Regions from separate parts of the Rhodococcus sp. no. 34 genome, predicted to be linked through region 2. Evidence: riboswitches for the same ligand, from Rfam matches in the RefSeq annotation. Region 2 holds a riboswitch; the other holds the start of a gene.
What was found. Region 2 has a riboswitch for cobalamin ahead of ACYP01_RS09740 (FecCD family ABC transporter permease). Riboswitches for the same ligand answer to the same signal wherever they lie in the genome.

Region 1 (15,429 bases), on a different contig from region 2:
ACCATCCCCCGCGTGATTGCGGCGACGTTCTGCGCCAGCTCGAACAAGTCTGTGTCACTACCGAATACGATGTCGTCCGAATCCTGTCGGGACACCGAATGATCGAGCACGCCCCGGATGGTCGTGAACAATCGATCCCAACGAGCATCCGGATGGACCGCTATCAAGGCGATTCCGGCGCGCTGTGCCGCCGCACGCACCGACGTGTCCGAGGCCTCCTTCGACATGACGGCCCGAGGCGCTGATCCCTTCTGATCGAGGCGGTTCAGCCAGGCCGCCAATTCGGCTGCGCCGATACCGACAGCGAGCCAGACCTCAGAGGATTCGACGGCCGCGGTTCTGGGCCGCGTGAGGTCCCCGACCTCTGCGAACACCACGGAGTCGACGAAGGCGTCATCACCTGACGGCGCGAGGACGAGCTCGACAAAAGCTCCGCCCAGCGCCCGAAGGACCGCGTCGAGCCTGACCCCACGGATAGACACGTACCACCCACTCTCCGGACCGTCGCAACGCCTCAACTTCGAGAATAGTGCATTTTCCTGCGAAAACGGTTCAGCCGATCGGACAAACACGGACACCGATGTTTGGCCGCTCAGCGGATTACTCGCCGACGTCTTTCGACTTGACTGGTTCACGACACGACAACTGCCCACTCCTGAGTCTGCCGAAGGATCGTCATGGACGCCGTTACCAATGTCCCCCACCCAGCCAACGAACCGGTGAACAATTACGCGCCGGGAAGCCCGGAACGATCGCGCCTCCGTACGAAACTGACCGAACTGGCCGAATCGCCGACCGACATCAGGCAGGTCATCGGCGGCATCCACCGAACTGCGGAAGGTAAGCGACAGAACGTAGTTCAACCACACCGTCACAGCTCGGTCATCGGATCGTTTGCGGGCGCAACGCACTCGGATGTTCGTGATGCCATCGACGCCGCTACACTCGCCGCCCCGGCCTGGCGCGACCTCTCGTTCGACGACCGCGCTGCGGTCTTCCTCCGCGCCGCCGATCTACTTTCCGGCCCGTGGCGCGAAACCATCGCCGCCGCAACAATGCTCGGCCAGTCGAAGACCGCATACCAGGCCGAGATCGACGCGCCCTGCGAACTGATCGACTTCTGGCGTTTCAACGTCGCGTTCGCACGTCAGATACTCGCCGACCAACCCGTTTCCGCTCCGGGAGTGTGGAATCGCGTCGAATATCGTCCACTCGAAGGTTTCGTCTACGCGATCACTCCCTTCAATTTCACCGCCATCGCCGGAAATCTCCCCACAGCACCGGCCCTGATGGGCAACACCGTGATCTGGAAGCCGTCACCCACGCAGGCCGTCGCGGCGTACCTGACGATGCAACTACTCGAAGCTGCCGGTCTCCCGCCCGGGGTGATCAATCTTGTTCTCGGCGACGGCCCCTTGGTGTCCGAGGTCGCGCTTGCCGACCCCCGACTGGCGGGTATCCACTTCACCGGATCCACCGCAACGTTCCAGCGTTTGTGGCGTGAGGTCGGAGCCAACATCTCGAACTACCGGACGTATCCGCGTCTCGTCGGCGAAACCGGCGGCAAGGATTTTGTACTCGCACACAGTTCCGCTGACCCGGACGTACTCACGACGGCATTGATTCGCGGGGCCTTCGACTACCAGGGCCAGAAATGTTCGGCCGCATCACGGGCGTTCATCCCGAAGTCGGTGTGGGCCAAGATGGGCGACACGTTCATCGACACTGTGTCGTCGCTGAAGTACGGAGACGTCACCGACCTGACGAACTTCGGCGGCGCCGTCATCGACCAACGTTCGTTCGACCGAAACGCCGCCGCGATCGTCCGCGCCAAGTCGACCAGCAGCCTCACCATCGCAGCAGGCGGCGACTACGACGACCGTGAAGGATTCTTCATCTCACCGACGGTCCTACTCGGTGACGACCCGAGCGACGAAGCCTTCAGCACCGAGTACTTCGGTCCCATCCTTTCGCTTCACGTCTACGACGACGCCGCACCGAATGCCTACGCCGACATCCTCGCGCGCGTCGACAGCGGATCCGCTTACGCCCTGACCGGCGCCGTGATCGCCACCGACCGTGCGGCCGTCGATCAAGCTCATCATGGTCTGCGGTTCGCCGCCGGAAACTTCTACGTCAACGACAAGCCGACGGGAGCGGTTGTCGGACAACAACCCTTCGGAGGTGCGCGGGCTTCCGGTACCAACGACAAGGCCGGTTCGCCGCAGAATCTGCTCCGTTGGGCGTCGACACGCACCGTCAAGGAAACCTTCGTTCCTCCCACCGATCATCGTTACCCCCACCAGGACGTCGATCCAGCCGAGAGCGAGAACCGTTGATGAGTGCCGTCTCGCTGAGCAACCCACTGCGCCCGGTGCTCCTCGCGGCGGCACGCTCGTCGCGACTGGAGAAGACAGTCTCCGGGATGACCTTGACCCGCAAGCTTGTAGACAGGTTCGTCGCCGGGGACGCGGAACCCGCAGCGATGTCAGCGGTGCGCGACATCCTCACCAGTGGCCGGTTCGTGACGGTCGACTACCTCGGCGAGGACACTACCGATCCGGCTCAGGCAACAGCTACCGTCGACGCCTATCTCTCCCTTCTCCGCTCGTACGCAACGCTTTCCGAGATTGCCGGGACGCAACACTCCCTGGAGGTTTCGCTCAAGCTCTCCGCGTTGGGGCAGTCACTTCCCGGTGACGGCGAGAAGATCGCCCTGGCGAACGCTCACCGAATCGTCACAGCGGCAGACGAAGTGGGCGCGTGGGTCACCGTCGACGCGGAGGATCACACCACCACCGACTCGACACTGTCCATCGTCGAAGAGTTGCGCCGCGACTTCCCGACGCTCGGTACGGTCCTGCAGGCGTATCTACACCGCACCGAGGCCGACTGCCGGCACTTCTCCGGATCAGGTTCACGAATTCGGCTGTGCAAGGGTGCATACAAGGAACCGGCCGGCGTCGCGTTCCAAAAGGCCGCCGAAGTCGACGCGTCGTACGTGCGTTGCCTGAAGGTCTTGATGGAAGGTGACGGATACCCGATGGTGGCCTCCCACGATCCCACCATGATCGACGCCGCCCTCGGACTCGCCACACTGACCGAGCGGACAGCCGCGGATTTCGAGTTCCAGATGCTCTTCGGCATCCGCGACGGCGAACAACGCAGATTGGTAGCCGAAGGCAATCACCTGCGGGTCTACGTTCCCTACGGCAGCCAGTGGTACGGCTACTTCATGCGTCGCCTCGCGGAAAGACCGGCCAACCTCATGTTCTTCATGCGCTCACTCGCTTCCAACAACTAGACACCGGAAACCGTTGGCAGCGGTGGCAACTCGAGGTTTTCGCGAAAGGTACCGCCGACGTAGTCGGATCCCACGATTCCGCGCTTGCGCAGCTCCGGCAGCAGCCCGTTCGTGACGAAATCGCGTGTACGCGGATCGGCAAGGTCACCGAGCGTGATGACGTCGAGTACGCCCGCGTCGTATCGTTCCTCGATCGCGTCCGCGAGCTGTTCCGGGGTGCCCGCCGCTGCCCAGTGGCCGGTGTCCTTGGACGCGATGATCAACTCACGCAGAGTCTTTCCTTGTGATGCGAGCTTGCCGAAGATCTCGACCCGGCCCCGTCGTCGATTCACCGACGACGGGTCCGGCAACAACGACTCCGGGATCGGCCGATCCAGCGGCAATTCCGAGAAATCCACGCCGCCGCCGAACATGTCGGCAAGCCTGGTGCGTCCGGCGTCGAAGTCCGTCGATTCCTCGGCTTCTCTGACCAATCGTTCGACTTCGGCTTCGGTAGCGCCGTACGTTGCGTGGAACGAGCTGAAAATCAGTGGCAGTTCGTCCCCACGCCCCAACTCTGCCGCCCTGGCGCGGATCGTCTTCGTGTAGGTGACCGCGTCCTCGAAGGTTGCGAGAGAAGTGAATACGACCTCCGCGAAGCGAGCACCCAGTTCGATACCTCCGGCAGATTGGCCTGCCTGGAATTGGACCGGACGACGCTGCGGCAGGGATGGAATGTTCAACGGCCCCTGCACGGTGAAGTACTTGCCTCGGTGCTCGATGGGGACCACCCTCGACGGATCTAGCACCGCAGAGCCCTCTCCCCGGATCAAGGCGCCGGGCTTCCAGCTGTCGAAGAGCGCGTTGACCACCTCGAGCGATTCGGCCGCTCGGGCGTACCGCTCCTCCGGACTCGGTAGGTCCAGGTCGCTGTAGTTCTCTTCTCCGAGTGAGGAAGTGACGGCATTCCATGCGGCTCGACCATTGCTGACGTGGTCCAGGGTGCCGAACAACCGTGCCAGGTTGAATGGGTGATGAAACGTCGTCGTGACGGTGGCGATGAGCCCCACATGGGTGGTGACCGCACTCAGCGCGGCAAGGAAGATCAACGGCTCCTGCGCACCGATCGCGCCCTGCGCACCGAAACTCAGCAGGTCGGCGGCAAACAGTCCGTCGATCTTGTTCGCCTCGGCCGTCTTTGCGACGTCGATCGCGGACGCGACCGTCGAAGTCGTCGGATCGATCGCGGCGTCGTAGATACTCACCGCCCCGCTGACACCGGTCACCGTCTTGAGTGGACGCCTACGATCGGCCACCGACCATCCTCCTGGCTTCGCGAAATCTGTTCCGAATTCACAACGCTAGACCGATCCTGGCTCCCGACAAGGTATTCACTCAGCCTGGTTCTATCCCTCCGAACGCCGCTTGGTCACGCCCCGGATTTACGGGCACGATAGGCGGCGACGTGCGCCCTGTTCCCACAGTTCCCGGTGTCGCAGTATCGCTTCGACCGATTGCGCGACAAATCCACGAAGACCGCTTCGCAGTCCGGGGCCTCGCACCATCGCAACCTCGAGAATTCGTCGGTTCGGATCAGATCGAGCACACCCATCGCCGCTTCTGCGGCCATCCAGTCCACCAGAGGCGAATCGTCAGCGGTGACGTGCAGGTGCCAGCCGAGGTCGTCGTGCCTGGTGAGCCGCGGCCTCGCGCCCGATTCGAGTAGCAGTGTGTTCACCACCTCGACGGCGTCGTCCACTCCCGCGGCTTCCCAGAACTTTCGCAGTCGTGGACGCAGCGCACGAACCGCCGTCAATTCCTCCGGTGTGCCGTCCCGCCTGCCGGTCCAGCGATCCGCGTCGAGAAACCGTGTCAGCTCCTCTTGATCCGGAAGCAGTTCGGCCCCGCCGCGGGCCGTGTTGACCAACGACGCGGCGAAGACGAGCGCCGATTCCGTGTCACCAGCAAAATGCACTTTGACTCCTGAGCCGTATCAACCTAATGTCAGCATCGTAATCGCTTTTACTCCTGACGGGTGACGACGTGAACTCTCGCAACGGCTTGATCTTCGCTCTGCTGTCCGCGGCAACGTTCGGCGTATCGGGCCCGTTCGCGAAATCTCTCATCGAATCAGGGTGGTCCCCCGGCGGCGCAGTGTTCGCGCGCGTTGCCGGCGGCGCACTGGTGATGATGGTGATCGCCGTAGCCACCCAATGGCCTCGCCTACGACAGGTGAGCACCCACACGCGAACGGTACTGCTGTACGGGGTGTTCGCGATCTCGGGCGTTCAACTGTGCTTCTTCAATGCCGTGCAACATCTTTCGGTCGGCGTCGCATTGCTTCTCGAGTACCTTGCACCGATCATCGTCATCGGGTGGGTGTGGATAACCAAGGGCGCGCGTCCGAGCGTGCAGACGCTTCTCGGTGCGGCGGTGGCCTTGATCGGCGCCGCCGTGGTGATCGACGTCTTCGGATCGGCAGAGATCAGTGCCGTCGGAGTCGCCTGGGGACTGGCCGCCGCGGCATGCCTTGCAGTCTATTTCGTCATTTCCGAACGTGCGGACGGTGATCTCCATCCTGTTGTGCTCGCGGCATCGGGGCTCACGGTCAGTGCAGTGGTCATCGGCGCGCTCGGACTCGTAGGCGTCCTCCCCCTCCATTTCTCGGCCTCGAACGCCGTCGTGGCAGACCATTCGGTGAACGTGTGGCTGCCGGTGGTGGTCCTGGTCCTGGTCAGCACTGTCATTGCCTATCTCACCGGCATCGCCGCGATCACACTGCTGGGGCCGACAATCGGGTCTCTGGTAGCGCTGACCGAAGTGCTGTGCGCGGTCGTCGCCGCGTGGATCCTGGTCGGGGAATCCGTCACCGCACTCCAAGCTGTAGGTGGCGCAGCAATCATCGCGGGGTTGGTCCTCGCGCGCCTCGGTCAGGTTGCACCGAAACAGATACCGGCCGACCCGATGACAAATGTCATGGCAGAAGAATGACGGACGGACGAGGGATCACGACCTCGAAGCGAGCAGATTCTATGTATGACCTCAACACAGGCACGGCATTCACCACAGGCACTGCATACACTCACTGAAGGATCGGCACACGACGCCGTCCGGTTGACCGGACTTCGCAAGAGTTTCGGAACCGTCGACGCCGTCAAAGGTATCGACCTGAGCATCCGCCCCGGCGAGATCGTCGCGTTCCTCGGCCCGAACGGCGCAGGCAAGACGACAACCATCGACATGATCCTCGGCCTGTCCCGGCCGACGTCAGGCGAGGTGAGCGTCTTCGGAATGTCACCTCGATCGGCGATTGCCCGCGGACTCGTCTCGGCAGTCATGCAGACCGGCGGACTACTGAAAGAGCTGACGGTTGCCGAGACTGTGCAGCTGACCGCCAGCCTGTACTCCCAATCCCGTCCGGTCGACGAAGTGCTGGGGAGAGCCGGAATCCTCGACATCTCCGATCGCCTGGTCAGCAAATGCTCAGGCGGACAACAACAGCGATTGCGATTTGCGATGGCGTTGCTGTCGAACCCGCAATTGCTCATTCTCGACGAGCCCACCACCGGCATGGACGTCGAAGGGCGTCGGGACTTTTGGTCCGCCATCCGCGCCGACGCAGATCACGGTCGCACTGTGCTTTTTGCGACGCACTACCTCGAAGAGGCCGATGTCTACGCCGACCGCATCATCCTGGTCAGGCAAGGCACCGTGGTCGCAGACGGGACCACCGCCGAGGTCAAGGCGATGGCGTCCGGGCGCACCCTGCGCGCGACTGTTCCAGGCATCACCGACGAACTCCTGCGAGCCATACCGAACTCCGACGCCGTCGAGGTGCGCGGTGAGTCGCTGCTCGTGCACTCGGGCGACACCGATGCCGTTGCACGGTTCCTGTTGACCAATACGCAGGCTCGCGATCTCGAAATCGTCTCGCGTGGCCTCGAAGACGCATTCATCGCACTCACGTCGAACAACTCCGAAGGACAGAAGTGATGACCACTGCAACCGATGCGAACACTTACGGAGCCGAGCGAACCGTCGTACCTCTCGGCGGATTCAACACGACGCTACTGCGACTGGAATTTCGTCGCCTGACTCGCAACCGGCGCACGATGATCTTCACGCTCGTCATGCCGGTTGTCTTCTTCCTCGTCTTCGGTCTCGGTCAAGGCGACGACGACCACGGGATCGGGCACGGCAATGTCGCCGCGTACATCATGATCAGCATGGCTCTCTACGGCGCGATGCTGGCCACCACCAGCGGCGGCGCGATGGTCTCGATCGAACGAGCGTCCGGGTGGAGCCGACAACTTCGGCTGACTCCCCTGACCCCGGTCGCCTACATCGCCGTCAAACTGATCATGGCGATGCTGCTCGGTCTCGTCTCGATTCTCGTGGTCTACGTCGTCGGCGCGTTCACCTCGGCGCAGATGGACGGATCACTCTGGTTCACAACGGCATTGATCGCCTGGCTGGGATCGTCGATCTTCGCGGCCTTCGGCCTGTTCATGGGGTACCTACTCCCCAGTGAGAACGTCATGCAGTTGCTCGGACCGGGACTGGCTCTGCTCGCATTCGGCGGCGGACTCTTCGTACCACTCACCGACGGTTCCGTATGGGCGACCATCGCACAGTTCACCCCGATGTTCGGCATCAACGCCCTCGCCCACGCACCGTTGACGGGCAATAGCATTCACTGGACCTGGATCGTCAATATCCTGGTGTGGTTCGCCATCTTCGCCGGCGGAGCGATCTGGCGGTTCCAACGAGATACGGAGCGTGTGTAGTTGTCGCAAACGACTGACCGAGAAGATTCCGTCGCGCTCCCGCGGCGGAATCGTTTCGGCGTTCTCTTCGCGGCGGTCTGGATGGTATTTCTCGGCGGGCCGCTGATCGAGGGATGGAATCTGCGCGACGAACTGCGCGGCTGGACAGGGATTCTCGCGACGATCGCCTTCAGTGCCCTCTACCTCTACACCTTCGCCACAACGCAGCAGCGGCGTCGAATGACGATGACTCGGCCGACGATTCGCGAAGCTGCACTGGCTCTGTCCGCCTTGACCGCGTTGGCCGCTGTGATGATCGTGAGCGTCGGGCCGACAGGTTTGGCAGCAGCACCGTACCTCGCGGTGACAGCGGTGACGCTGTTGCCGACCGTCGCCGGCGGCATTCTCGCCTTGGTGTTCGCGGCCTCCGTGGAGATAGTCAGCCTCTCGTCCGGATGGGGAAACTACTCCGGACTCTCACTCGGAGTCTGCGCGGCCGCGTTCGCGACCTGGGGAATCATGTCCCTGATCAGCCGCAACTTCGCCATACTCCATGAACGCGAAGAGCAGGAGCAGCGGGCAATCATGGAGGAGCGAACGAGGATGGCGCGCGATCTGCACGACATCCTCGGGCACTCGCTGACCGTCATCACGATCAAAGCCGAACTGGCCAATCGCCTACTCGATGTCGATATCGAACGTGCGCGCAACGAACTCGACGACCTCGAAAGACTTTCGCGTGACGCGTTGGCAGACGTGCGCTCGGCCGTCGAAGGATTTCGTGGGATTTCTCTTCCCGTCGAGATAGCCCGAGCGCGAGAGGCATTGCGTGCGGCTGGTATCGAGGACGAGGTGCCGAGCAGTACCGACATGGTTCCCACGCGTCTTCGGGAACTCTTTGCATGGACGATCCGTGAGGGCGTCACCAACGTCGTTCGACACAGCGGTGCGACCCACTGCCGGATCACGGTCGACGAAAATAGTGCGTCGGTCGTCGACGACGGACGAGGGGCCGAGTCGACGTCTTCCGGAAACGGTCTGATCGGATTGCGCGAGCGCGCCGGAGCGTCGGGCGCACGAGTGATCATCACTCATCCCCAGCCGCAGGGGTTTGCACTTCAGGTAGTCGAACAGGAGACAGAGTGAACAGCCAGGGCGATCGAGCAACCATACGGCTGCTCTTGGCGGACGATCAGGCGCTCGTGCGAGGAGCTTTGGCCGCGCTGCTCGATCTGGAATCCGACCTGTCCGTGGTGGCCGAGGTCGGTCGCGGCGACGAGGTGGTGTCCGCCGTTCTCGAACACCGCCCGGACGTCGCGCTTCTGGACGTCGAGATGCCCGGCATGGACGGAATCGCCGCGACGGCGGCCCTTCGCGAGGCAGCACCCGACACCCGAGTCCTGATCGTCACCACGTTCGGACGTCCCGGATTTCTTCGCAAAGCCCTGCACGCCGGGGCCGGCGGGTTCGTCGTCAAGGACACCCCCGCCAGGCAGCTGGCCGACGCAGTCAGGCGTGTCCACGCCGGACTGCGCGTCGTCGATCCCACCCTTGCGGCCGACAGCCTCGTCAGCGGCGAGTCGCCTCTGACGGAGCGTGAGACCCAAGTACTGCGCGCCGCTCACGACGGCGCACCCGTGGCAGCCATCGCAGGGGCGCTCTTTTTGTCCGCAGGGACGGTTCGAAATCATCTGTCATCCGCGATGGGTAAGACGGGTGCGTCGACGCGCGCGGAAGCCGTCAGAATCGCCGAGTCGAACGGCTGGCTCTGATCCGCGCGTCTGGAATCGCCTTCCCCGGCAAATAGTTCGCCGTTCGATTCGTGATGGCAATTTGTCCAGATCACTCAAAGTAGGGACCTTCTACCCTAGGGATTTTCCCTGCAAACGACTGCTTCGCGAGAATCCGAAACAGCTAATCGTTCGATACCTGGCTATGATGCAGTTAATTGAATCGACGGAGCCTGTGCGTAGCGGGGGAAGGGACGTCTCATGTCGAACCAGTTCAACGAACGCTTGAACTCGCTGTTCGAGACTGCCGACTTTCACGTCACCAACGCGATGGTCGTTCGCGGCATGACCGAGTTCGGCTGCCGTATCTCCACGCCGTACCTGTCGCAACTGCGCACCGGCGTCCGAACCAATCCGTCACCCGAAGTGGTTGCCGCCCTCGCCCACTTCTTCAACGTCCATCCGGACTACTTCTACGCCCCGTCCGATCACACTCCGCCCGCGATCTCAGGTGGCGAGGCAGACCTCTCCCTCCTCGAACAGCTGCACAACGTGCGCCTGCGGAACCTCACCTCCCGTGTCGTCGACCTCTCACCGTCTTCACAGGATCTGCTTGTCGAAATGGCGGAGAATCTACGTTCCTCCGAAAATCTTCCGCGCGTACCACCGGACTCGAATTCCTACATGTCACGCGCATAGCGCCCTTCGCCGACTCTCCTTGACTGCTCAGGGAGGGTTGGCCTTATGCTGGTCGATGCAGCTGGTTCGCCCGGCACGGTCATGAGGAGCCCCGAAGACCGGTCCCGGCGTCGAAGCTCCGTCAGCGCAAGCTGTCGGGGTGAGAGGGAACCCGGTGAAAATCCGGGACTGTCCCGCAGCGGTAAGCAGGAACGACCGCCGTTCATGTGCACTGGGCATCCGCCTGGGAAGCGACGGCCAGTAGGTTCGATCCAACTCGATCGAGTGCCCGCGAGTCCGAAGACCTGCCGACTGTGTCGGGCACGCCGTGCCCGACGGTCCACCGCCTCGTGGAATGGGCGTGTAGATCTCCATCGGACCTCGTGTGCGGTGCGGGCAGTGCTGCCCGCTGAAACTCGGGGTCTCGTGAGGTATACCCGTCTGCCGGCAGTGGCCATCAATGCATTGGCAATCTGGAGAAACTCCGTGACAACAACATTCACTTCGACCGTGCTGGGCTCACCGCGCATCGGTCCTCATCGAGAACTCAAGCGGGCAACCGAAAGCTACTGGGCAGGGCGCATCGACGCCGACGCCCTGCAGGCTGTCGCCCGTGACCTCCGTCGGCAGGGCTTGGCCGACCTCCGTGACCTGGGCCTCGACTCCGTCCCGGTCAATACCTTCTCCTTCTACGACCAGATGCTCGACACCGCAGTTCTTCTCGGCGCGCTGCCCGACCGCGTCGCGTCGGTCGCCGATCCGTTGGACCGCTACTTTGCCGCTGCCCGTGGGACGGACACCATCGCGCCGCTCGAAATGACGAAGTGGTTCGACACCAACTACCACTACCTGGTGCCGGAGATCTCGCCGTCCACCACGTTCGCACTCGACCCGTCCAAGGTCTTGTCCGAACTGGCAGAAGCACTTTCCGACGGCATTGCAGCCCGCCCGGTCGTCATCGGACCGGTCACCTTCCTGCTGCTCTCGAAGGCTGTCGGCACTGACGAGCCGCTGCTCTCGCGACTCGACGAACTACTCCCCCTCTACGCGGATCTACTCGGTCGGCTCGCGAAGGCCGGTGCGAGCTGGGTTCAGCTCGACGAACCGGCCCTCGTGGGCGATCGCACCGACGAGGAAATCGAAGCGGCACGCGCTGCGTACGAACAGCTTTCAGCGCTGTCCGAGCGGCCGTCGATCCTGTTGGCGTCGTACTTCGGTTCGCTGCGTGAGGCGCTGCCCGCGCTTGCGTCCACCGGCGTCGAAGGATTTGCCGTCGACCTGGTGGCCGGTCAGGATTCGATCGGCTCCGTCCCCGAACTCGCCCGCAAACTGGTCGTCGCCGGTGTGGTCGACGGACGAAACATCTGGCGGTCGGATCTGGATTCGGCACTGAGCACGTTAGGTGCTCTGTTGGGCAGCGTGGATACTCTTGCCGTCTCCACATCGTGCTCCCTGCTGCACGTTCCGTACACTCTCGCCGCAGAAGCCGATGTCGACAAGGCCCTGCGCTCGTGGCTCGCGTTCGGCACCGAGAAGGTCAAGGAAGTAGTTACTCTCGCAACCGCTCTCACACAGGGCCGAGAGTCGGTGGAGGACGAGTTCGCTCTGGCACGAGCGGCCGCGTCGACCCGCAAGGACGATCGCAGACTCAATGATGCGAGTGTTCGGGGACGCCTGGCCGCCGTGCTGAACTCGGCGACCGGTCGCGCGCCCGCCGCCGAACGTCGCGCTGCCCAGGACGAACTGCTTTCTCTGCCGCCGCTGCCCACGACGACAATCGGTTCGTACCCGCAAACCTCGAAGATCCGCATCGCTCGCGCAGCACTGCGCAAGGGCGAGATCGACGAAGCCGAGTACGTCAACCGTATGCGCGCCGAAATTGCCGAAGTTGTTGCGCTCCAGGAAAAGCTGGACCTGGACGTTCTTGTTCACGGTGAGCCGGAACGCAACGACATGGTCCAGTACTTCGCGGAGCAGTTGGACGGATTCTTCGCCACCGCCAACGGTTGGGTCCAGTCGTACGGCACCCGCTGCGTGCGTCCGCCGATTCTGTACGGCGACGTCTCCCGCCCGAAACAGATGACCGTCGACTGGATCATGTACGCGCAGTCGCTGACCGACAAGCCGGTCAAGGGCATGCTCACCGGACCCGTCACCATTCTGGCCTGGTCGTTCGTCCGCGACGACCAACCCCTCGCCGACTCGGCAAATCAAGTCGCACTGGCCATTCGAGACGAGACCGTCGACCTGCAGGCCGCCGGAATCGGAATCATCCAGGTTGACGAACCGGCTCTACGAGAACTACTCCCACTGCGTGCCGAGGATCAGCGCGCCTACCTGGACTGGTCGGTCGGCGCCTTCCGGTTGGCTACCTCGGGCGTCGCGGATTCCACCGCGATCCACACGCACCTGTGCTACTCCGAGTTCGGAGCGGTGATCGGCGCCATCGCCGGCCTCGACGCGGACGTCACGTCCATCGAGGCGGCGCGCTCACACATGGAGGTCCTCGACGATCTCAGTTCGGTCGGGTTCGACCTCGGCGTCGGGCCGGGTGTCTACGACATCCACTCGCCGCGGGTGCCGAGCGTCGACGAGATTGCCGAATCCCTGCGTGAGGCACTCAAAGCTGTTCCTGTCGAGCGGTTGTGGGTCAACCCGGACTGCGGTTTGAAGACCCGCGGTTCCGTCGAGGTCGAGGCGTCACTGCGTAACCTCGTCGAAGCCGCGAAGTTGGTACGAGCGGAGCTTTAGGGGCAAAGCCCCGGTGCGCCTTTTTGGTAGTGGGCACTACCAAAAAGGCGCACGGGGGTCAGCTCAACCATGTGTTGCCGAAGAGCAGAATCCCGTCCGCACTCGGCATCACTCCGTGCACGTTCTCGCGCCACGGGATGAAAACCTTGCCGGAGTTGACCACGGCCATCGGCGCCGTCTCGTTGACCACGGTCTGAATATCGTCGATGACGGCTCGCCGCTCATCCTCGCCCGACGCTGTTTGCAGCTTGCCGAGCAACTCGTCCATCCGAGCGTTCTTGTAGCCGAGAATGTTCGACGGCGATTCGCTGAACAGGTTGCCGTACATACGCACGAACGGCGACTCTTCCAGCACGTTGAACGCGAAGTAGGACACGTCGTAGTCATGCTTCGCGTACAGCATGGAAATCAGATCGTTGATGCTGGTTGCGTAGGTGATGTCGACCGTGAAACCCACTGCCTGCAAGAGCGACTGAAACGTCAGTGCGCTGCGCTGCGTCGCCGGATCGTTCATACCGACGTACGTCAGTTTTCCGTCGTAACCGTCGGCCTTCGCCTCGGCGAGATACTTCTTCGCCGCCTCGGGGTCGAAGCCGTTCCCGGCCACCGATCCGTGCCACTGCGACCACGACGCGAACATGTCGGTGCCGGGTTCGCCGAAGCCGCCCTGAACTCGCTCGTTGAACGTAGTCGGGTCCACCGCAGCGACAATCGCCTTACGCACGCGCTCGTCCTTCGCTGCCCGATCGTCGCGCTGATTGATTGCCAGAACGCCGGCCATGCTGGCCGAGTACACAAATCCGGGATCACCGGCTTCGAAAGCCTCGTGTATGAAATCGGGAGACTTCAGATAGGCGACCTGAATTCCGTCGGTGTGCAATCCCTCTAGTTTGCTCTTCTCGTTGACGATTGCCGGAAAGCGCAACTTCTCGAGGTACGGTGCCCCGTCCCAGTACGTCGGACGGGCAGCGAGCACCAATTCGTCCTGGGAGGCGAACTTCTCGACGGTGAACGGGCCTGCCCCGATCGGGGTGAACGTGCCGGTAGCCATCGACGAGGGCGCGACGATCATGCCGGGACCGGTGGTGAACATGATCGGGAACTCGTCCCACGGCTGCGCCAATGTGAAGACGACCGTACTCGGATCCGGTGAATTCGTCTCGCGCACAGCGGTCTTCCACACCAGCGCGTGAGTTCCCTTCTTCTGCAGATAGCGATCGATGCTCCACAGGACTGCCGCACTGTCCATCGGAGTGCCGTCGCTGAAGGTGACGCCGTCGCGCAATTTCAGTGTCCACACCGTGTTGTCGCCGTTGGCCGACAAGGACTGCGCCAAGTGGGGGACGTATTCGCCCGCCGCCGTATCGAAGCGCATGAGAAGGTCATAGATGGCTGCCATTTCGCTACCACCGGTAGCGCCGCCGTCCTGACGGTCAGCCGGATCGAGACTGCTGATCCCGTTGTAGGTGGCAAACGACACGGTGCCACCCGAGCGCGGCTCTCCCCCGTTGTTCTGGTCACCGACAACTCCGACCGTCACGTCCGATGCATCCGTGGTCGTACCTTGGCTGCTACCGGCGCACCCCGTCACCACCAGTGTCGCCGACGCCAGAACAACCATCCAGATTCGAGAGCGAGCTCCGTACGAGCGCTTCATTGCGACTCACTTTCACAGTTCGCGGACACGTCGATCCTTGGATCGCACACCCCGGCAGTTTTGTAAGTGAATTCTAGGTAAGGACGCTTCCTGCGTCTTCGTTTTCATGAAGCTGAAGCGATGATTCGCATTCACAGCGACAGAAACAAGAACTGAATTCTAGAGTGACACCGTTCAGCGAAGTACCAGTCCGATGACGTCTTCGACGTTCCGCTGGGCCTCTGCGAATCCGATCCGGCCACTGGTCCACAGTGCAAGAGCCGTCAACATCGTGCCGCCCATTGCCACGGCCGCAACCCGCGCCGTCTCGGCCGGAACACCGTCCATCAATTCGAACAGCATTCTCCGATGTGCAGCCGCGCGCTGATCCAACGACTCGATCACGAACTGATCCGAGGACGAATGGAGTTCGATCTCCAGTCGAGCGAAGTGAGGCCTACGCTCGAATGCCTTCATCTCGCGGCGATGAAGTGCCAGAACCCGTTCGTACGCATTGCTCTCTTCGCCGCCTGTTCGCGACTGCTCAGGACGACGAGCCGATTCGAGCCCGCTCCATGCCGTCAT
Region 2 (15,429 bases):
TCTTCGCCGACGACGATCTCGCGCTATTCCGAGTACCGGGAGATGTTGCCGCGCAGGAAGCCTCGACCAGTGCCCGAACTGCCGTCATCGCTGCGCATCTCGCCTGGATACTGATGGGTGCGATCGCGCTGATCTCAGTCGGACTGAACCAGAACCGAATTCGACTCGCGAGGCGCGGCCAGTCCTGAGACCCACCGACCGTCCTTGTGCGCGGTCAGCACCTCGAGCACTCCGGTGCCGGTCTGTTCCCAGGAGAACTCACCGGACCACACGCGAGCTTTCTCACCGAGCACCATGCGAAGTTCGTGGTCGCGGAGCAGAGTGCCGGCAGCCTGCGTCAGATCGGCGATGTCGCCGTCGGCGGCGTTCTCGCCCCCGACCAGAAGGCCCGTCACTCCGTCGACGATCGAATCGGTCAGACCCTTCGAACTGCGGTAACCGATCGTCGGAACACCGTGCTGCGCAGCCTCGATGACCGCCAGGCCCCACCCTTCCTTCCGCGAAGGCATGAGGTGGATCCACGATTGCGCCAGCAGTTCGTGTTTGCGAGCCTCGTCGACGTGGCCGTAGAACGAGACGGCGTCACCGATCCCCAACTCGGCGGCGCGATCGCGCAGGTTCTGCTCCCACCAACCACCACCGATGACGTCGAGATGGATGTCCGGAAGCGTCGGCCGCAGGGCTGCGACCGCTTCGAGTGCGTCCTCGATCTGCTTGTGCGGCACCAGCCGTGAGAGAACCGAGATGGTGGGACGCTCGGCCCTGGTGATCGATCCGCCCGCGTCGACGCCGACGGGGAGCCGATCGGCACCGTTACGCACCACGGCAATTCGTTCGCGCTCGACACCGAGGTCCACCAATTCTTCCGCTGAGGGAAGCGACACCGTCAGATACTGACTACGTCGATGGGTGCGCGGTGACAATCGCGATTCGACCCACCAGCCGATCCGGCCGACGAGCTTGCCTGCCACCGGCCACTGTTCGCGATGGCAGTGATGGACCAGAAGCGTGACCGGCGCACCCGCCACGGTCTTCGAGAAGAAGGGGATGCCGTTCTGGGTGTCGATCACCGCGTCGGGGCGAATGCCCTTGAGTGATCCGAAACCCAGACGTCCAGCGGCAATGGCGGCCAGAGCGCGGGGGTACACGCTGAAACGTCCACCGGCCCGGCTGATCGTGATGCCGTCGCGGACCTCCGACGCGGGCGCCCCGGGATACGACGCCGTCCGCAGCGTCACCTTGATACCGCGCTCGGCCAACTGGGATCCGACCTGCTCGAGGTAACGCTCGCTTCCACCGCCCTGGGGATGCCCGGTATCGCGCCAGCAGAGCAACAGAACCTCGCGCACGTGCGTTACTCCCTGAGTTGGTCGGTGGCCACCCCGGTTCGGGCGATCCTGCGGGATGCCCCGCCTGACCGGCCGGTAACCCTGCCGAACACCCTAACTGTTCGAGCGTCCGTATTGCCGCGCTCCTGACGGTGTTCGTGGACCGGGCGACCCAGTGGCTAAAGTTGCTACCCGTGACCAAGCCCGCAGTGACCCGCATTTTCGGCCGACGGGCAACCCTGAAACGCTCGTTCGGCCTGCTCAGCGACTTCCGCCACGAGCAGTCCGCGCCCGACATCTTCTATGGCGCGCTTGCGCGCGACTCCGTCGAATTGATCTCGGACCTGCACGAAGGTCACACCGGACGATCCCTGGACGGTCTCACTGTCCTCGACGTCGGCGGTGGTCCGGGCTATTTCGCGGAGGTCTTTCAAGCCGCAGGTGCCCGCTACATTCCCGTCGAACCCGATCCGTCGGAGATGCACGCAGCGGGTCTGACGGTGGGCGGAGCGGTGCGTGGATCCGGTTTGGCACTGCCGTTCCTGGACTCGTCCGTGGACATCTGCTTCTCTTCCAACGTGGCCGAACACGTCAGTGAGCCGTGGTTGATGGCCGAGGAAATGCTGCGCGTGACCAAGCCCGGCGGCTTGATGGTTCTCTCGTACACCCTGTGGTGGGGCCCGTTCGGCGGCCACGAAACCGGGCCGTGGCACGCACTGGGGGGCGAGTACGCAGCCAAGCGGTACCTCCGCAAGACCGGGCGCGAACCGAAGAACAGATTCGGGGTGTCGTTGTTCAAAGTCGGCGCCACGGACGGCTTACGCTGGGCCCGTGGAACCAGCCAGGGCACGTTGCTCGCCGCGATCCCGCGCTACCACCCGTCGTGGGCATGGTGGATGGTCCGAGTCCCCGGTCTGCGGGAGTTCCTGGTGAGCAACCTCGTCGTCGTTCTCGAAAAGCGATAGCGACATGCGCCTCGCACTCGACATCGGTGGCACCAAGATGGCTGCCGGCGTCGTGTCCGAGGACGGTCGCGTTCCCGTGTTCGACAGCGTTCCGACGCCGCAGACCGACCCGTGGGGAGCCTGTGCGGCACTGCTCGAACGAGTCGCAGACGGCCGAGACGTGGACGGTGTCGGCATCGCGTGCGCCGGGCCGGTGGACACCGTCGCCGGTGTCGTCGCTCCCATCAACATCACCGAGTGGGCACACGGATTCGAGCTGGTAGCAGGCATCCGCAGCGTCTTTCCCGACGCCGGCACCGCCCTCGCCATGGACGGAGCCGCAGCGGCTTTGGCGGAGTTCCACCACGGCGCCGGGCGCGGAACCCCGAACCTCCTGAGCCTGGTCGTCTCGACGGGAATCGGTGGAGGAATCGTTCTCGGCGGTGAGATTGCTCGGGGTCGCACGGGGAACGCCGGTCACATCGGCCACCTCGTCGTTCCAGGATCTGCCGAACCGTGCAGCTGCGGGGGCGTCGGCTGCCTCGAGACGGTGGCAAGTGGACCGTCCGCGGTGCGATGGGCTCGTAGCCAGGGCTGGTCGGGGAACACCGGCCGTGAACTAGCCGAGGGTGCACGCAGCGGCGACGCGATCGCCGTGGACGCGCTTCACCGTGCAGGCACGGCGCTCGGTGGTGCCATCGCCTCGGCGGCTGCCCTCCTGGACGTGGACCTCGCGGTGATCGGCGGCGGTTTCGCCCAGTCGGGTACACCGCTGTGGGAACCGATGCTCGACGCGGCTGCCCGACATGCCCGTTTGTCGTTCGTCGCCGGGCTCCGGATCGTTCCCGCCGAGCTCGGTGGCGCCGGAACTCTGACCGGTGCGGGCTTGCTCGCGCTCACCGCCGTTATCTGACACGCGTTCTTCCCCGATAAATCCGCAGGGAGTCCCACTAAACGGGTGCCACCTGTTCCCAATTTCTGTAACGTGTTTTAGTGTTCTGACTCACACCGTTACGGGCATTGCACGTGACGCCTACGGGAAGGAGGTGACCGTGAGCCCAGACGCTTCCTCATCTGACGTTGCCTCGACTGCTTCTTCGACCGATGAAACCGAGCATCACGCCCAGGTCGCCCGACCAAGCGATTCCCTCCGCGACACCGAAGACCTCCGTGAGCGCCTGGAACGGTGGATGGCCGGCAAGGTGCCGAGTGGCTCCACTGTGACCGTCGCCGACGTCACCTTGCCCGCAGCCAACGGCATGTCCAGCGAAACCATCCTCTTCGACGCCACCTGGGACGGCGAACATCATCCCTTGGTCGCTCGGGTGGCGCCGACGGAATCGACCATGCCGGTCTTTCCTGCCTACGACCTCGAATCCCAGTTCCGCACCATGGCTCAGGTGCGCGAGCACTCGGCAGTGCCCGTACCCGCGGTGTACTGGTCGGAATCCGACCCGGACGCGTTGGGTGCGCCGTTCTTCGTGATGGAACGCATCTCCGGCGACGTGCCACCGGACGTCATGCCGTACAACTTCGGATCGTGGGTCACCGAAGCGTCTCCCGAGCAGCGAAAGACCCTGCAGCGCAGCTCGGTCGACGTCCTGGCTCAGTTGCATGCCATCGACAAACCTGGTGAGCGTTTCGACTTCCTCCGACTCCCGAATTCGGGAACGACTGCACGAGAAGCATTCACGGCGCACATCGCCGAGCAGCGCGCGTACTACGAGTGGGTGGTCTCCGACGGCATCAGATCACCACTCATCGAACGTGCCCTCGACTGGATCGAGGAGAACAATCCCGCGGACGATTCGCCGGCGGTGCTCTGTTGGGGCGACTCGCGCATCGGTAACGTCATGTACCAGGACTTCGCGCCGGTAGCCGTACTCGACTGGGAAATGGCAACTCTCGGCCCGCGGGAGATGGATCTGGGCTGGATGGCATTCCTGCACAGGTTCTTCGAGGACATCGCCGGACTGGCGAACCTACCCGGTCTTCCCGACTTCCTTCGACTGCCGGATCTCGCGCAGACCTACGCCGAGATCACCGGCCACACCCCACACGATCTGGAGTTCTACGTTACCTATGCCGCACTGCGTCAGGCGGTCATCATGTGGCGAATCCAGGCTCGCGCCATAGCTTTCGGCCAGTCACAGCGACCCGAAGACCCCGACGACATGATCATGCACCGCGCTTCGCTCGCCGCGATGCTCGACGGTACCTACTGGGAGAGGTTGGCCTGACATGCTCTCACCGATGGACGACTATCCCGTTCACCAGATCGCCGAACCGATCCGTCACGTAGCCACCTCGGATCGAAACTTCTACGACCGCTACTACTTCAACTGCTACCCCACCGAATCCCCCGACGTGTTCCTCATCGTCGGACTCGGCCAGTACCCCAACCTCGGCGTCATGGACGCCTTCGCGGTACTGCGCCGCGGTGACGACCACATCGTTGCTCGTATGTCGAAGGCTCTGGGCGCCGACCGCACCGACACCACCGTCGGACCTTTGCGCATCGAAGTGCTGGAAGGACTGCAGAAGCTCCGCGTCGTCCTCGAACCAGGCAGCGAATACGATCTCTCCTTCGACATCACCTTCGACGCCACCATCCCGGCGGCGCTCGAGCCCAAGCACTTTCGCCGTCAACTCGAACGAGTCACGTTCGACACCTCGCGCTTCCTGCAGACCGGAACCTGGACCGGATCGCTCACCGTCAACGGGGAGGACCTCGCGATCGACCCGAAGACGTGGCGAGGGAACCGCGACCGCTCGTGGGGTGTGCGTCCGGTGGGAGAGGCCGAACCGCAAGGCAGACGCGCGGTCGACGGAATCCAGAACTTCTTCTGGATCTACGCGGTCATGCAGTTCGACGAGTTCACGATCTCGGTGATCATGCAGGAAGACGAGCAGGGCAGGCGCATCGTCGAAGAAGCCATGCGAGTGTGGCCGGACGAAGCCAGGGACAACGAATGGCTCGGCCGACCCGAACACGAACTGACGTTCTGCCCCGACACCCGCGACGTCACCGGGGCGAGAGTCACCTTTCACCGGCCGGGCGGTGAAGTCCTGACCGTCACCTGCGAACTGTTGCTGGCCAACTACATCGGAATCGGCACCGGCTACGGGCTCGAACAGGACTGGCGTCACGGAATGTGGCAGGGCGAACTCGTCGTACAGGGACTGCGCCACAAGGTCCACGAGATCGAACCGTTCCAACGCATGTTCTCCCCCGTCGACAATCTCGCGTCCTTCACTCTCACTGAGGGCACGAACACCAACACCGGCACCGGTCTTTTCGAGGTAGCCGCCATCGGACCGCACGAGAAATACGGATTCACCAGTTTCACCGACACCGCACAGGCAGACGACGCGTATGCCCTCGCGGCGACCGACAACACCGAGGAATGAATTGATGACTGACTACGACAAGCTCTACATCGGTGGAGCATGGGTGGCCCCGGCCACCGACCAGGTACTCGAAGTGTTCTCTCCCGCAACGGAGGAGCGCGTCGGCAGCTGTCCCATCGCAGCACCGGCAGACATCGACGCGGCCGTGTCCGCAGCCCGCGCGGCGTTCGAGGGACCGTGGTCACGCACCACCCCCGCCGAGCGCGGCGCGATCCTCGCCAAGGCCGCCAAGCTGATCGAAGAGCGCAGCGCGGAGATCAACCAGCTCATCTCCAACGAGATGGGCCAGCCGCCCGCCATGGTCGGCATGATGCAGCAGACCCCGTCGATGGCGACGCTGGGCTACTACGCCGAGCTGGCCGACAAGTTCGCGTGGGAAGAGAAGCGCACCGGCGCATTCGGGCAGACCAAGGTGACCCGTGAGCCCGTCGGCGTCGTCGCCGCCGTGCTGGCCTGGAACGTCCCGCTGTTCCTGGCGATCAACAAGCTGGCCCCCGCGCTGCTCGCCGGCTGCACCGTACTGCTCAAGCCCGCACCCGAATCCCCTCTCTCTGTCCACGTGATCGCCGAGATCTTCACCGAGGCAGGCGTTCCCGAAGGCGTCATCTCCGTGCTCCCCGGCGGAGCCGAGACCGGCGAATACCTGGTCTCTCACTCGGGCATCGACAAGATCACGTTCACCGGATCCAGTGCCGTCGGCCGCAAGATCGGTGCCATCGCCGCACAGAACCTCAAACGCTGCTCCCTCGAACTGGGTGGCAAGTCCGCCGCGATCATCCTCGAGGACGCCGACATCGCCGCCGGAATGCCGATGCTCGTCATGTCCGGCCTGATGAACACCGGTCAGGCCTGTGTCGCTCAGACCCGAATCCTCGCTCCCCGTTCGCGTTACGACGAGGTCATCGAGGGAATGAAGACCGCCGCAGGCTTCATGACCGTCGGCGATCCGTCCGATCCCGCAGCACAACTCGGCCCGCTGATCTCCGAGAAGCAGCGCGAGCGCGTCGAGGGTTACATCGCCAAGGGTAAGGAAGAAGGCGCGCGCGTCGTACTCGGTGGTGGACGCCCCGCCGGCCTGGACAAGGGCTGGTATGTCGAGCCGACGATCTTCGCCGACGTGGACAACTCGATGACCATCGCACGCGAGGAGATCTTCGGACCCGTTCTCTCGGTGATCCCGTACGACTCCGAGGACGAGGCCATCAAGATCGCCAACGATTCGGATTACGGCCTCGCCGGATCGGTGTGGACCACCGACATCGATCACGGACTCGAAGTTGCCGCGCAGATCCGCACGGGTACCTACGCGATCAACTGGTACGCCTTCGATCCCGGATCGCCGTTCGGTGGTTACAAGAACTCCGGTATCGGGCGCGAGAACGGACCTGAGGGCCTCGAAGCCTTCTGCGAGACCAAGTCCGTACTCATGCCGCCCGGCTACGTGGGCTGACCCACCCGGGAGTTGGCACCCTTTGCTGACAGTTGGCACCCGTTCCGACCTGCCGGAACGGGTGCCAGCCCCATGAAATGGGTGCCAACTCCCAGCGAATCCACAGATCCACCCGGTACCGTCGAAAACGAATCAGTCATCTCACAAAGGACATTCATATGCTCACCAACGCCATCAACGCTTTCCTCGCACTCTGGGGCAGCGCCTCCGTCGGCAGCAGTGGATACCAGATCCCGCCGGGAACCCTTCCCTTCGGTTCCTGAGACAGGACAACAGAACCCGCTGAGCGCACTTCGCGCCCAGCGGGTTCTTTGCTTTCACCGACCCGGTATCTACCGGTCCAGAACGTGATCCACCAATCGATCCTCGTGACCGGACACCAAGGCCTCGGCATCACCGGCGTCCACGTGCCCGAACCAGGTACCGCCGGGGTTCGCGATCACCAACGGCCCCAGGTTGCACGGGCTCAGACAACCGGTTCCGGTCACCTTCGACGAGGTACCTTTGGCCGCCGCACTCATCGCCCGGTGAAGCGGTCCTGCTCCGTACGCCATACAGCGAGGGCCCTTGCACACCAACAGATGCCTATCGTGCTGCTCGATCACGGACCAAGCCGGACTGCGATACGACGCCGGACTCGCGGCGATCGGCTTTCCCGCCGAGTCGAGTTCGTCGATCACCTGCCCGGCCACCGCACCTTCGAGCGTTTCCGTTTCATGGAGCGTCACTTCCAGTTCGGCGTCGATCCGGGTTTCGCGCCAGTTCGCAACCGCCTTGCTGGTCCACGTGAGCAGGTACCGATCCCTCGGCACCGCAACTGGAATCAACACGACCTTGTCGACGTCATCGACATGGGCTCGATCGAGTTCCTCGTGAAGGCTCGGCGAAGCGACATCGAGGTACGCAACGCGAACGTCGGCGTCGGTGCCCGCCTGAACAGCGTCGAACATCCGTCGCGCGGCCGACTCGTCGAGGCCGCTGACGGTCGGCCGCAGTACGACAATCACCCGACGCGAGCACCGGTTGTTGCTCATGCCGACGGCGCGGTTGTCCAGTCGATCCCGCTCGACGGAGCCAGCCCGAACTCTTCGATCTTCGCGCGCAACTGTTCCGCGCCGTAGATATTGGGGAACCCACTGGTGAACATGGCGAGCGGGAGTACGACGAAACGGTTCTGCTTGACTGCGTCGAGGTCACGCAGGCCTTCTCGGCTCTTGATCGCGTCGATCTTGCCCTGTACTTCGTCAGCGCTCTTCTTGTAGTCCATGATCACGATGACGTCGGGTTCTGCCTTCGCGACGGTCTCCCAGCTCGCTTTGAACCAGGTGTTGTCGACGTCGGCGAACACGTTGGTTCCCCCGGCGACGTCGATGATTCCGTTGGGGGCTCCGTTGCCTCCGCTGGTGTACAGATCTTCTTCACCGCTGTCGTAGATCAAAACCTTCGGCTTGTCGGCGGCATCTGGCGCGGACTCCAGACGTGCCAAACGTGAATCCAATTCGGTCAATGCCTCGGCGGCGGTGTCCTCGGTTCCGAACAGCTTTCCGTAATTGGTCACGTCCGCACGAAGGGCATCCCACGGACCCATCGTGCCGAGCGCGGAATCCGCTGCGGCACTCTGCCGACAACTATCGGAGATCACATATGAGTCGATGTTGTTGCTCTGCAGCGATTCCGGCGTCACACCGGAGGCGCCCTTGAACAAGCCACTGTAGGAGCCGACCACCAGGTCCGCCTGCTTACCCAGAATCGTCTCCATCGTGATCGTTCCGTCCAGGTGTGGGACGTCCGCAATTCCAGGGCCGAACATCGAGTCCATGACCGCGTCGTTGTTCGTGTTCAACACGACGGCAGCGAGACGATCCAGACCGCCGACTCGGAGAATGGTGCCGATATTGGCCGCATTGCTTGTGGCAACAACCTTTTCGATCGGAAGTTGGAAAGTGCTTTCCGTTCCGCAGTTCTCCAGCGTGACCGAAGTCTTGTCCGCGGCTTCGTCGACGGGCGCGGTTGCCGAGCATCCGGACACGGCCAACAACGCTGTCGCGGCTACAACCGCACCGAACGACGCGCGGGTCTTGACGTGTATCAAAGTGCACTCTCCGAAAATGTGTGTTGTGGTTGAGAATTTCGTGATTCGAATACGAGGTGTGAACGGCCTGTCGCGGGGTTCACGAGTTCGAAAGTCTCGACGCCGAAAACAGTTGCCACCACCGAGGTGGTGAGTACGTCGGATGGATGTCCGAACGCCCTGGCCACTCCATCCGCGAGCACGAGCACCCGATCGCACACTGCCGCAGCCAAATCGAGGTCGTGCAGTGCCATGATCACCGTCCGGTCCAACGACCGGACCAGATCGAGCAGTTCGAGTTGATGCCGGATGTCGAGATGATTGGTCGGCTCGTCGAGGATGAGCACACCGGCGTCCTGCGCGAGACCTCGGGCGAGAAACACCCGCCGACGCTCACCGCCGGAAAGCGTGTCCATCGAAGAGAACCGGTGCTCGATCATTCCGACCTCGCCCAGAGCACGATCGACGACGGCATTCTCGTGCTTTCCACCGACGCTCCAGGGCTTTGCATGTGGTGTGCGGCCCAGACTCACGTACTCGTGAACCAACAAATCGGCGGGACTCTGCTCTTCCTGCGCCACAAAGGAAATGGCTTTGGCCCTCGACCGCGCGGACATCGCGTGCACGGACTCGCCGCCGACACGAATGTCACCGCCGGCGATCGGCCCGAGACCGGCGAGAGCACGCAAGAACGTCGACTTGCCCGAGCCGTTCGGACCAACCACGCCGACCACTGCGCCGGCGTCGGCCGCGATGTCGACGCCTTTGACGATGGTTCGACGGTCGATGCGGACAACGACTCCGGACGCGGTCAGCGCCAGGGCTCGGGCGCTCACGAACTGCCACCGAATCGGTAGCGCCGACGGCCGAGAAGCAGGAGAAACAGCGGTGCACCGATCACCCCGGTCACCACGCTCAGCGGGATCTCGGTCGGCCGCAACGAGGTCCGCGCCACGACGTCGACCCACACCAGGAACGACGCGCCGATCAGCGCTGCCGCCGGCAACACCACTCGATGTCTGGCTCCGACAAGCATGCGTGTGACGTGCGGTATGACCAGGCCTACGAAGGCAATCGCGCCGGACACCGCAACCATCGTGCCGACCAACGCTGCCAGCACGCCGAACAGCACGTTTCGCAGGGTTCGGATGGGAATACCGAGCGAAGCCGCGACGTCCGGTCCGGCCGCCAGCGCGTCCAGCCAACCGTGCAGCGCGAACAACGCTGCCGTCAGCAGGAACACAACGATGACCGGCGCCCACAACTTGTCCCAGGATGCCCCGGCCAAACTTCCCAGGAGCCAGAACAATACGGACTGCGCGGCCTGGGAATCATTGGTACGCAGCACCAGAAAACTCGCGATCGCCGACAGGGCGGATGCGGTAACGGTGCCGGTCAGAACCAATCGCAGTGGAGTGATACCGCCTTGCAGCGTCGCGATGGAGAAGACGAGAATCGCAGCTCCCAACGCCCCGATCATCGCGCCGAAACTGAGCGCCCACACTCCCGCGCCGGCGAACAGTCCGGTGGTGATGACGGCGGTGGCACCGACACTCGCGCCGGACGACACTCCCAGCAGGTGGGGATCGGCAAGAGCGTTACGGACGAGGGTTTGCACCACCGCGCCGGCGACGGCAAGACCAGCGCCGACGGCCAGACCGAGCAGTACCCGAGGTGCTCTGATCCCCCACACGATCGCAAGTTCGGAACGCGTGACGGGTGGGCCTCCGAAGCGCGAGTGCACCACGTCCACCACAGTGGACACGGGGAGCATCTCGGATCCGAATGCCAACGCGCACACAGCAGAGAGCACGGCGACGACCAGCAGAGCGGGCAGCACGATACCCGGACTGAGCCGTCCTCGAGGCGCACCAGCCTTCGGCGAAGGCAGGTGGGTAGGTGGAGACAGAGCTCCGCCAACAGCATTCATGGTGTGACCGATCCATCCTCGTGGCATGACACAACGTCAACGAGGGTGGTATCTGGCTACGGTCGACGCATGGACGACCTCACAGTGGCGGGACCGCGCCGGAATTGCACCGACTTCCCATTACCTCGATGATGACGTCAGAACCATAACGGACCGCGGTCACCATTCTCGACACCGGATCAAGATTGCGACCCGATCATCGATCTCGCGTGCCGTACGACGGCTTCCGTTCGCACTCGAAGTTCTTCGGGTGAATCCGATTCCAGCACAACCCGATGCACCTGGCTGTCCACGGCAGTCACGGTCAGCCGCGACGTCAGCAACGCATCGTCCGCACTGAAACCGCGGCTCTGCAAGTACTCCGAAAAACCCAGTACCAGTTGCCGATTCATTTTTTCGACCTGCTCGATGAGCTCGCGCGTACGCGGAACCTGATCGTAGAGCAGGTGAAAGAACTCTCGTGGCTTACTGTTCACTTCGACAGCGCACTCCACCAACATCCGGACGGCCTCGTCCGGGGTGAGCTCACGCTCGACGATGTCGGCATGGCAGAGCGCAAAACTCTCCCGCGCAGCACTCACGTGACGGTTCGCCAACTCCGAGAGGATCTCGTACTTGTCGCCGAAATATTGGTAGAGCGAGCCCACCGACACCCCTGCTTCGTCAGCGATCCGGTTGGTGGTCGCTGCCATGGCTTCCGAAGCGAAAACGCGAGTAGCTGCCTCCAGGATCGCGTCGTAGGTAGCCCTCGAGCGCTGCTGGGAGGGCCTTTTCCGCCGAGTCGACACGGTCCTCCGATGCGAGTTGTCAGCCGCGACGCCGATACCGAGAATTGTGTAGGTGACCAGCGCCGATTACTCGAAGTTTATGCCCGACCGGTACACCGACCACATGCCGGCGCCGACCCCGACGTGGTGGGAGTGGAACGGCAACACCGTCCACGTCGCACGGGCAGTGGTTCCAGACGCGCCGGTTCGTGTTCTCGGCATCCACGGCGCCGGCGGCTACTCGGGCGCGTTGTGGCCGTTCGCCGGGATCGGCGTGAAACTCGGAGCCGAAGTCCTCTTCCCTGATCTTCCGCTGTACGGCGACACCGTCGTAGCCGATCCCGCCGGCGTCCGGTACGAGCAGTGGGTCGATCTCCTCTGCGATCTCGTCCGGGCCGAGAAGGCAGCCGACGATCGGCCGCTGGTGTTGTTGGGAGCCAGCATCGGCGGTCTGCTGGCCTACGAGGTAGCCGCGCGGACCGGTCTGGCCGACGCCGTCGTCGCTACCTGCCTGCTCGATCCCTCGGATCCATCGGCCAGAGCTGCCGCGGCGCGGTTCGGCCCGATGGGTGTCTACGGCGCTCCCCTGATGCGGCGCACCGAACGACTGGTGGGCCGTATCCGCGTGCCCATCCGTTGGGTCGCCGACGTGGCGAACATGAGCAGCAATCGGGAGCTCGCAACGCTGTGCGCAACCGATCCGCGCGGTGGCGGTGTTCGGGTGCCACTCGGATTCCTCAGCAGCTACTTCTCGTTCGAGCACACCGCACCCGAAGCATTTCGGACGACGCCCGTTCTGCTCACCCACCCGGCCGACGACCGATGGACGCCACCCGAACTGAGCCTGCAGTTCCTCCGCCGCATCAACGCACCCACCGAATTCGTGATGCTGGACGGGTGCGGGCACTTTCCCGTCGAAGAGCCGGGCCTGACGCAGTTCCACGACGCCGTCGCCACACTGCTGCACTCCGTCGCCGAGCGTCACCGCACGAAACCGTCGTCACCCGCCTAGCCTGAGAATCGTGAGCACCGAAACGGAAGCATCGGCCGACGAGAGCACCACGACGGTCGTACTGGCGTTTGCGGCGAACGCGCTGATCGCCGGTGCCAAGACGGCGGCCGCCATCGTCACCGGATCTGCATCGATGGTCGCAGAGGCCACCCACTCCTGGGCCGATACCGGCAACGAAGTGCTGCTGCTGATCGCGAACCGCCGCTCGAAAAGGGTTCCCGACCGAGACCAGCCACTCGGCTACGGCCGGGAGGCATACATCTGGTCGATGTTCGCCGCTCTCGGACTGTTTGCACTCGGCGCGGGTGTCTCGATCACTCATGGCATCCAGGAACTGTTCCATTCCGAACCGGCGTCCGACTTCGGTGTCGCCTACGCCGTCCTCGGCGTCTCGTTCATCCTCGAAGGCATCTCGTTCCGGCAGGCGTACAAACAACTCCGAAACGAAGCGTCCGCCGTGAACCGCGACGTCATGACCCAGGCACTCAACACATCCGACCCGACGACTCGGGCCGTGTTCGCCGAAGATGCTGCGGCACTTATCGGTTTGGTCATCGCGTTCGTCGGTGTTCTGTTGCACCAGGTCACCGGTTCACCCATCCCCGACGCCCTCGGCTCCATCTTCGTCGGCATTCTCCTCGGGGTCATCGCAATCATCCTGATAGATCGGAACCGCCGCTTCCTGGTCGGCGAAGAGGCCTCACCGACGCTGCGGGCAGCAGCCGTCGAAGCTCTCACCCAACTGCCCGAGATCAACCGAATCACGTTCCTGCGTATGGAATACCTCGGGCCGCGACAGGTCTACCTGGTAGCCAGCGTCGACCTGGTCGGTGACTACGCGGAATCCCGTGTGGCCCACACGTTGCGCGAACTCGAGCGCTCACTCGAGCAGAGCCCACGTGTCGTGCGGGCGATCCTGACCCTCTCGACCCCCGAAGAACCGTCGATCACAGTCTGAACTTCCGGCCGGGCGATAGGCTCGGGCGATGCGCACACTGATCGTGATTCTGGCGGTTCTGGGATTTGTAGTCGGGGGAATTCCCCTGGTGGGCAGTCTGATCGACGTGATTACCAGCCCTGACGAGACCATCGTCTATCAGGGTTCCTACGTACCGTTCCGGGACGTGCAGATGGCTCGGGACTACGAGTCGACAATAGCCACCGCCTACGAACCCTTAGACGGACCGCGCTGGCTCGTCCTGGCCTGCTATCCCTTGATCGGAGCAGCATTGGGCGCTGCGACGGCCGTCGTACTGGGACGTCGCGGGTGGCACCTGACGCGAGCCTGAACAGACGCCGACGGCCACCCGCCGTCTACACGAGGGTGGCCATCGAAGAAGGAGTGCTTCAGATGTACATCGCCGGATCGATGTAGCTGTTCGGGTCCACCAGTTTTTCCTTGGTGGTCCGTGGCCGCGCCACCGCCGGGATACCCGTCGCGATGGATTCGGCCGGAACATCTCTGGTGACAACGGCATTGGCGCCGATAGCGCTACCTTCACCGATGACGACAGGTCCGAGGATCTTGGCACCAGCGCCGACGGTTACCCGATCACCCAGCGTCGGGTGACGTTTGACCTGTTCGAGCGAGCGACCACCGAGAGTGACGCCGTGATAGAGCATCACGTCGTTACCGACCTCGGCCGTCTCCCCGATCACGACGCCCATGCCGTGGTCGATGAAGAACCGTCGACCGATGGTGGCACCGGGATGAATCTCGATGCCGGTGACGAAGCGTGTCAGCTGCGAGAGCACTCGCGCCGGGCCGCGTAGCGCAGGGACGGCCCACATGCGATGTGCAACCCGATGCGCCCAAATAGCATGCAGCCCTGAATAAACGAGCGCGTTCTCCACATTGCTGCGCGCGGCAGGATCCTGACCGCGCGCAGCCTGCAGGTCCTCGCGAATTGTCCCGAGGATACTCACAAGTCTCAGTCCCGGATGTGTTCGAACAGCGGGGTGGAGATGTAACGCTCGCCGAAGTCACACACGACAGCCACGATCAGCTTGCCGGCGTTTTCCGGACGCTTCGCCAACTCGAGTGCTGCCCAGACGATGGCGCCGGACGAGATGCCGCCCAGGATGCCTTCTTTGGTGCCGAGTGCGCGAGCGACCTCGATGGAATCGGGGAACGAGACGTCGATGATCTCGTCGTAGATCTCGCGATCGAGGACGTCGGGCACGAAGTTCGCGCCGATTCCCTGGATCTTGTGGGGGCCGGGCTGGCCACCGTTGAGGATCGGCGAGTCGATGGGCTCGACGCCCACGATCTTGACCTCGGGCTTGTACTTGCGAAGGGTGCGTCCGACGCCGGTGATAGTGCCGCCGGTGCCGATGCCGGACACGAAGATGTCGACGGCGCCGTCGGTGTCGGCCCAGACCTCTTCGCCCGTCGTTGCCTCGTGGATGGCCGGGTTGGCCGGGTTCGCGAACTGGCTGGCCGAGACAGCGTTCTCGGTCTGCTCGACGATTTCCTTGGCCTTGGCGACCGCACCGGCCATGCCCTCGGATCCCGG

Region 1: linked by a shared signal. The riboswitch ahead of metE (5-methyltetrahydropteroyltriglutamate--homocysteine S-methyltransferase) and the one ahead of ACYP01_RS09740 (FecCD family ABC transporter permease) in region 2 are both predicted to bind cobalamin.

What each region holds. Positions count from the first base shown of each region.
Region 1 covers NZ_BAAILK010000012.1:321,242-336,670, forward strand. Annotated here, with positions in the region: gene ACYP01_RS02395 (PucR family transcriptional regulator) at 1-482, opposite strand, end outside; gene pruA (L-glutamate gamma-semialdehyde dehydrogenase) at 678-2,339, shown strand; gene ACYP01_RS02405 (proline dehydrogenase family protein) at 2,339-3,304, shown strand; gene ACYP01_RS02410 (NtaA/DmoA family FMN-dependent monooxygenase) at 3,301-4,599, opposite strand; gene ACYP01_RS02415 (CGNR zinc finger domain-containing protein) at 4,713-5,258, opposite strand; gene ACYP01_RS02420 (EamA family transporter) at 5,327-6,274, shown strand; gene ACYP01_RS02425 (ABC transporter ATP-binding protein) at 6,320-7,276, shown strand; gene ACYP01_RS02430 (ABC transporter permease) at 7,276-8,070, shown strand; gene ACYP01_RS02435 (sensor histidine kinase) at 8,071-9,195, shown strand; gene ACYP01_RS02440 (response regulator transcription factor) at 9,192-9,821, shown strand; gene ACYP01_RS02445 (helix-turn-helix domain-containing protein) at 10,041-10,478, shown strand; cobalamin riboswitch at 10,560-10,784, shown strand; gene metE (5-methyltetrahydropteroyltriglutamate--homocysteine S-methyltransferase) at 10,944-13,208, shown strand; gene ACYP01_RS02455 (ABC transporter substrate-binding protein) at 13,267-14,865, opposite strand; gene ACYP01_RS02460 (TetR/AcrR family transcriptional regulator) at 15,040-15,429, opposite strand, start outside.
Region 2 covers NZ_BAAILK010000026.1:121,664-137,092, forward strand. Annotated here, with positions in the region: gene ACYP01_RS09690 (hypothetical protein) at 1-188, shown strand, start outside; gene ACYP01_RS09695 (glycosyltransferase family 4 protein) at 135-1,349, opposite strand; gene ACYP01_RS09700 (class I SAM-dependent methyltransferase) at 1,523-2,293, shown strand; gene ACYP01_RS09705 (ROK family protein) at 2,298-3,185, shown strand; gene ACYP01_RS09710 (phosphotransferase family protein) at 3,325-4,512, shown strand; gene ACYP01_RS09715 (hypothetical protein) at 4,514-5,683, shown strand; gene ACYP01_RS09720 (aldehyde dehydrogenase) at 5,688-7,133, shown strand; gene ACYP01_RS09725 ((2Fe-2S) ferredoxin domain-containing protein) at 7,466-8,167, opposite strand; gene ACYP01_RS09730 (ABC transporter substrate-binding protein) at 8,164-9,225, opposite strand; gene ACYP01_RS09735 (ABC transporter ATP-binding protein) at 9,222-10,040, opposite strand; gene ACYP01_RS09740 (FecCD family ABC transporter permease) at 10,037-11,044, opposite strand; cobalamin riboswitch at 11,162-11,297, opposite strand; gene ACYP01_RS09745 (TetR/AcrR family transcriptional regulator) at 11,314-11,922, opposite strand; gene ACYP01_RS09750 (alpha/beta hydrolase) at 11,975-12,913, shown strand; gene ACYP01_RS09755 (cation diffusion facilitator family transporter) at 12,924-13,871, shown strand; gene ACYP01_RS09760 (hypothetical protein) at 13,900-14,202, shown strand; gene epsC (serine O-acetyltransferase EpsC) at 14,261-14,839, opposite strand; gene cysK (cysteine synthase A) at 14,845-15,429, opposite strand, start outside.